One region of the Cytobacillus sp. FSL K6-0129 genome, then DNA from elsewhere that is predicted to be linked to it. Evidence: a T-box and tRNA genes for the amino acid it is inferred to sense, from the RefSeq annotation. Region 1 holds a T-box; the other holds one or more tRNA genes.
What was found. The T-box of region 1 lies ahead of argS (arginine--tRNA ligase). A T-box ahead of a tRNA ligase gene usually reads a tRNA of that ligase, here a tRNA-Arg.

Region 1 (3,402 bases):
AATTCTATTTGTTTCATTCGTTCGTTCTTTAAATCATGGAAAATGATTGCTCCTACACCAACAGCTTTAGCTACCTCATCTTTGTTCTTTAGATGAGGATTTTTTTGTTCAATATTCTCTGAAGCTAATTGTATGGCATCTTGTAATACTTCCTCTAATAATATGACACGACCTTTTCTTGTCGACATCTTCTTACCTTCTTGTAAATACAACCCAAATGGGATGTGATGGATATGTGTCGCCCAGGAATGCCCCATTTTAGATAATACGGCTTTGACTTGTTGGAAGTGGATGGACTGCTCTGGACCAACGATATAGAGAGCCTCATCAAATTGGTATGTTTGTTTACGATAAATGGCTGCCGTAATATCGCGTGTAGCATAAAGAGTCGCTCCATCTGATTTCTTAATTAAGCAAGGAGGTAGATTTTCATCTGATAAGGGTACGATTTCTGCTCCATCAGAGGTAGATAGCAAGTCAGATTGTTGCAGTGTATCGACAACCGCGTTCATTTGATTGTTATAAAAGGCCTCCCCATAATTAGAGTCAAAAGAGACACCGAGCAGTTGATAGGTTTTCTCGAATTCTTTTAAAGATTCGTCTCTAAACCAAGACCAAAGTTGCTTTGCCTCCGCATCATCAAGTTCAAGTTTTCTGAACCAAGCTCTTGCTTCTTCATGCAAGTGGGGATGTTCCTCAGCTTTCTGGTGAAATTTTACGTATAATTGGAGTAATTCCTTAATTGGCTCCTTTTTAATTAAAGCTTCACTTCCCCAATGCTTATAGGCGGTAATGAGTTTGCCAAATTGTGTGCCCCAGTCGCCTAAATGATTAATCTTAACTGTATCATATCCATGCTTTTCTGCTATAAGTGCAAGGGAATGACCAATGACTGTCGAACGTAGATGCCCCATTGAGAATGGTTTGGCGATATTTGGGCTAGAGTAGTCTAATACGATTGTCTTACCTTTACCGCTTCCTGATTGTCCGTAATTCTCTCCTTGATGTAGTACGGCTTGAATAATGAGTTGACTGATTGCTTTTTTATTAAAAAATATATTTACATATGGCCCAACTGCTTCAACATGATCTATCCATTCATGAGTTAGCTTTCCTGTTAAGTCTTTTGCTAATAGATTTGGGTTTTCTTTATAAATCTTTGCTAGTGCAAAACATGGGAAAGAGAGATCGCCATGTTCGGATGTTTTAGGCGTTTCTAACAAGCGACGAATCTCACCTTCACTTAAGGCGTTATCTATTGCAACTTGAATACATGAACTGATTGTCTTTTTCAAATCTATCACCTTTTTCACCTCCAAAAATATAGGAAAACATAAAAAAGCCCGTCTCTCATAATTTGAGAGACGAGCCTTAAACCCGCGGTACCACTCTAATTGTTCGTGACGAACCCCTTTACTACTTGCCTGTAACGGGGCGAACAACCGACATGACCTACTTGGATTCTGCCATGCTTCTATCGAAGTGCGCTTCAATGTGGCTTTTCTTGCAGGCTCTCACCATCCCTGCTTCGCTTTAGAATTCACCTACATCTACTCTCTTCGTCACTGAATTTCCGTTTGATTTTCCATTATTATACGCTAGATTTTTAAAAAAGCAACCTTAAGATGCACGATAATATTTAGAGCTGTCTTGGAACATATAACTCTTCTGGTGAAATCTAATGCTAAAAATAAGCCCCATAGCCATCATATTTCCGATTAAGGAGCTACCCCCATAACTAATGAAAGGAAGAGGAATACCTGTAATCGGTAATACTTGAATGGTCATCCCGATATTTTGAAATACATGGAACGTTATATAACTAATAACGCCAACGCAGACATAAGTATTAAATGGGTCATTGACTGATAAGGCAATTTTCGTTAAGTGGAAAATAAGTATAAAATATAAGCATATCACGACACTTGCACCAATAAAGCCGTATTCTTCGCCAATGACACTGAAAATAAAGTCTGTGTGAACATCGGGGATATAAACTTGTCTCTCATAAAAACCTTTACCACCCAATTCTCCCGAGCCGATAGCATGAAGAGAATTGTACAGTTGTAAGCCAGCTCCTTGTTTATGTGTATACGGATCTAACCAAGCATAAATTCGCATCAATTGGTAGTTATCCACTGATAGATACTTTAATAATGTTTCAGGAGCCCAAATAATGTAATAGATGATGGTTCCACCTACAGCTGCAACTGTTCCGTAAACAGGGAGGATAATTTTCCAAGTAATACCAGACACAAGTAGAATCCCCGTGAAAATAGCGATAATAACGAGCGCCGTACCCAAATCTTCTAAAATGATTAGTCCTAGCGGAACACAAGTAACGAGCCCAAGCTTAATAAACAGTATAAGGTCATTTTTTACCGTTTTCATGGTGTATTTTGCATAATGATCTACAATTACTTTACTTAGTGCGAGGATAAGAAATATTTTAAAGAACTCGGATGGCTGCAAAGAAGGTCCTGGTAGACCGTTGTACCAGAGCTTAGCTCCTTTTACTTCATAGGCAAGGGACTCTGGTGCGATAAAAAGTCCTGCTTGAAGTATTGTGCCGATACCGAATAAGATCCAGGTCATTCGCTTTATCTGATCAGAATCAAAGTACATAATGGCGGCGATCACAATCATACCTACACTATAAAAGATTATTTGTTGTAGCACGAAGTTATCTGGATACTGTGCTGTTGTTTGGCCGCTATAAATAGCAGTGCAACTAATGATGCAGAACAAAAATAATATCAGGGCTAATGTCCAATCAAAGCGATCATTCTTTTTTTGTATACGATCCATATATAAACACCTATCTTTATTTTATACATTCAGGTAATGCTACGAACAGAAAAAAACCATTAGGGATCTTCTGCAAAGGAATATGTTTAAACGTATATATAGACGTACCGAATTGAGAAAGAGTTTCCTTATTTACAATATAAAATAAAAAAGTAATGTTAAGTTAAGTAGGAAATAAACATTGTGGCAATACCAAAATACGTAACAAGTGAGAAAATGTCATTTAATGTTGTAATAAGAGGCCCGGAAGCTATGGCTGGGTCTATCCCGAATTTGTATAATAGTAAAGGAATAGTTGCTCCCGAAAGTGTCCCGATAATTAAAGTAAGAAGTAGGGAAACTCCGACAACTAAGCCTAAATAAATATTTCCTTGCCAAAAAAATGCAATCAGTGCGATTAAAATACCACAAGTGACACCAATAATCACGCCTACCCCTAATTCCCTAAGGATCAGTTTCGTAACCACTTTTTTATTTAAATCATTGGATACAAGCCCTCGGACAACTACAGCTAATGATTGCGTACCTGTGTTACCTGTCATACCAGAAATCATGGGCATGAAAAAGGCGAGGGCTACGACTTGCGATAAAGTA
Region 2 (3,402 bases), 370 kb from region 1:
ATCGACGGGGAGGTTTGGCACCTCGATGTCGGCTCATCGCATCCTGGGGCTGTAGTCGGTCCCAAGGGTTGGGCTGTTCGCCCATTAAAGCGGTACGCGAGCTGGGTTCAGAACGTCGTGAGACAGTTCGGTCCCTATCCGTCGTGGGCGCAGGAAATTTGAGAGGAGCTGTCCTTAGTACGAGAGGACCGGGATGGACGCACCGCTGGTGTACCAGTTGTCTTGCCAAAGGCATCGCTGGGTAGCTATGTGCGGAAGGGATAAGTGCTGAAAGCATCTAAGCATGAAGCCCCCCTCGAGATGAGATTTCCCATAGCGCAAGCTAGTAAGATCCCTGAAAGATGATCAGGTTGATAGGTTAGAGGTGGAAGTGTGGCGACACATGTAGCTGACTAATACTAATCGATCGAGGACTTAACCAATTCGAAATGCGGAGGCGCCTTGCCCAGGTGCGACAAGCATAAGACGAATTTGACAGGAGGTTGTTCTTTAACCTCATGACAAATTTGGCTTATGACCTCGAGCACCTAGGCGCCGCAGCTAGACAGCACTACGTAAGTAGTCGCGTCAGCAACGCATAGGCGATTACTCAATAAATATCTTCTTCAACATTACCTAGTTTTGAGGGAACGATTCCCTTACAATTTCATAGTCCGGTGGCGATAGCGAGAAGGTCACACCCGTTCCCATACCGAACACGGAAGTTAAGCTTCTCAGCGCCGATGGTAGTTAGGGGCTGTCCCCTTGTGAGAGTAGGACGTTGCCGGGCATACATATTGGAGGATTAGCTCAGCTGGGAGAGCATCTGCCTTACAAGCAGAGGGTCGGCGGTTCGATCCCGTCATCCTCCACCATTTTTTTGTGTTTATTTGCCGGCCTAGCTCAATTGGTAGAGCAACTGACTTGTAATCAGTAGGTTGGGGGTTCAAGTCCTCTGGCCGGCACCACTTGTACGAGCCATTAGCTCAGTTGGTAGAGCATCTGACTTTTAATCAGAGGGTCGAAGGTTCGAGTCCTTCATGGCTCACCATTTATATATGCGGGTGTGGCGGAATTGGCAGACGCACCAGACTTAGGATCTGGCGCCGCAAGGCGTGGGGGTTCGACTCCCTTCACCCGCACCATTTTTATTTTGAATATTTGCGGAAGTAGTTCAGTGGTAGAACATCACCTTGCCAAGGTGAGGGTCGCGGGTTCGAATCCCGTCTTCCGCTCCAATAAGTGCCGGGGTGGCGGAACTGGCAGACGCACAGGACTTAAAATCCTGCGGTAGGTGACTACCGTACCGGTTCGATTCCGGTCCTCGGCACCACTTATTGATGCGCCCGTAGCTCAATTGGATAGAGCGTTTGACTACGGATCAAAAGGTTAGGGGTTCGACTCCTCTCGGGCGCGCCATAAACGGGAAGTAGCTCAGCTTGGTAGAGCACTTGGTTTGGGACCAAGGGGTCGCAGGTTCGAATCCTGTCTTCCCGACCATTTTTATTACTCTTTTTGGGGCCTTAGCTCAGCTGGGAGAGCGCCTGCTTTGCACGCAGGAGGTCAGCGGTTCGATCCCGCTAGGCTCCACCAAAAACATTTTAAAAAAGTTATTGACATAACAAGTTAAGATGTTGTATGATTATAAAGTCGCTTCTGAAGCGAATGAGATTGTTCTTTGAAAACTGAACGAACGTAAAACGTCAAGCGTAATTCTAAAAAAGCTGATTTATCAGCAACAAAGCACCATAGGTGCAAATGAGCTAATCAAACACTTTATTGGAGAGTTTGATCCTGGCTCAGGACGAACGCTGGCGGCGTGCCTAATACATGCAAGTCGAGCGAATCTGAGGGAGCTTGCTCCCAAAGATTAGCGGCGGACGGGTGAGTAACACGTGGGCAACCTGCCTGTAAGACTGGGATAACTCCGGGAAACCGGGGCTAATACCGGATAATATCTATTTATACATATAATTAGATTGAAAGATGGTTCTGCTATCACTTACAGATGGGCCCGCGGCGCATTAGCTAGTTGGTGAGGTAACGGCTCACCAAGGCGACGATGCGTAGCCGACCTGAGAGGGTGATCGGCCACACTGGGACTGAGACACGGCCCAGACTCCTACGGGAGGCAGCAGTAGGGAATCTTCCGCAATGGACGAAAGTCTGACGGAGCAACGCCGCGTGAGTGATGAAGGTTTTCGGATCGTAAAACTCTGTTGTTAGGGAAGAACAAGTATCGGAGTAACTGCCGGTACCTTGACGGTACCTAACCAGAAAGCCACGGCTAACTACGTGCCAGCAGCCGCGGTAATACGTAGGTGGCAAGCGTTGTCCGGAATTATTGGGCGTAAAGCGCGCGCAGGCGGTTCCTTAAGTCTGATGTGAAAGCCCACGGCTCAACCGTGGAGGGTCATTGGAAACTGGGGAACTTGAGTGCAGAAGAGGAAAGTGGAATTCCAAGTGTAGCGGTGAAATGCGTAGAGATTTGGAGGAACACCAGTGGCGAAGGCGACTTTCTGGTCTGTAACTGACGCTGAGGCGCGAAAGCGTGGGGAGCAAACAGGATTAGATACCCTGGTAGTCCACGCCGTAAACGATGAGTGCTAAGTGTTAGAGGGTTTCCGCCCTTTAGTGCTGCAGCAAACGCATTAAGCACTCCGCCTGGGGAGTACGACCGCAAGGTTGAAACTCAAAGGAATTGACGGGGGCCCGCACAAGCGGTGGAGCATGTGGTTTAATTCGAAGCAACGCGAAGAACCTTACCAGGTCTTGACATCCTCTGACAATCCTAGAGATAGGACTTTCCCCTTCGGGGGACAGAGTGACAGGTGGTGCATGGTTGTCGTCAGCTCGTGTCGTGAGATGTTGGGTTAAGTCCCGCAACGAGCGCAACCCTTGATCTTAGTTGCCAGCATTTAGTTGGGCACTCTAAGGTGACTGCCGGTGACAAACCGGAGGAAGGTGGGGATGACGTCAAATCATCATGCCCCTTATGACCTGGGCTACACACGTGCTACAATGGATGGTACAAAGGGCTGCAAGACCGCGAGGTTTAGCCAATCCCATAAAACCATTCTCAGTTCGGATTGTAGGCTGCAACTCGCCTACATGAAGCCGGAATCGCTAGTAATCGCGGATCAGCATGCCGCGGTGAATACGTTCCCGGGCCTTGTACACACCGCCCGTCACACCACGAGAGTTTGTAACACCCGAAGTCGGTGGGGTAACCTTTTGGAGCCAGCCGCCTAAGGTGGGACAGATGATTGGGGTGAAGTCGTAACAAGGTAGCCGTATCGGAAGGTGCGGCTGGATCACCTCCTTTCTAAGGAATATACGGAATTAACTTGATGTTAGACTGTTCGTTCAGTTTTGAGAGTGCAATCTCTTTGATATGATTAAATACTTTACCGTGAAGTTATG

Region 2: it encodes a tRNA-Arg, which carries the amino acid that the T-box ahead of argS (arginine--tRNA ligase) is inferred to sense. The anticodon was not compared.

Annotation. Positions count from the first base shown of each region.
Region 1 covers NZ_JBBOXM010000001.1:3,483,062-3,486,463, forward strand. Annotated here, with positions in the region: gene argS (arginine--tRNA ligase) at 1-1,301, opposite strand, end outside; T-box leader at 1,358-1,575, opposite strand; gene MHI57_RS17545 (FtsW/RodA/SpoVE family cell cycle protein) at 1,621-2,808, opposite strand; gene mgtE (magnesium transporter) at 2,967-3,402, opposite strand, start outside.
Region 2 covers NZ_JBBOXM010000001.1:3,113,371-3,116,772, forward strand. Annotated here, with positions in the region: rRNA gene MHI57_RS15450 (23S ribosomal RNA) at 1-422, shown strand, start outside; rRNA gene rrf (5S ribosomal RNA) at 653-769, shown strand; tRNA gene MHI57_RS15460 (tRNA-Val) at 779-854, shown strand; tRNA gene MHI57_RS15465 (tRNA-Thr) at 872-947, shown strand; tRNA gene MHI57_RS15470 (tRNA-Lys) at 955-1,030, shown strand; tRNA gene MHI57_RS15475 (tRNA-Leu) at 1,040-1,124, shown strand; tRNA gene MHI57_RS15480 (tRNA-Gly) at 1,143-1,217, shown strand; tRNA gene MHI57_RS15485 (tRNA-Leu) at 1,224-1,312, shown strand; tRNA gene MHI57_RS15490 (tRNA-Arg) at 1,322-1,398, shown strand; tRNA gene MHI57_RS15495 (tRNA-Pro) at 1,403-1,479, shown strand; tRNA gene MHI57_RS15500 (tRNA-Ala) at 1,497-1,572, shown strand; rRNA gene MHI57_RS15505 (16S ribosomal RNA) at 1,756-3,304, shown strand.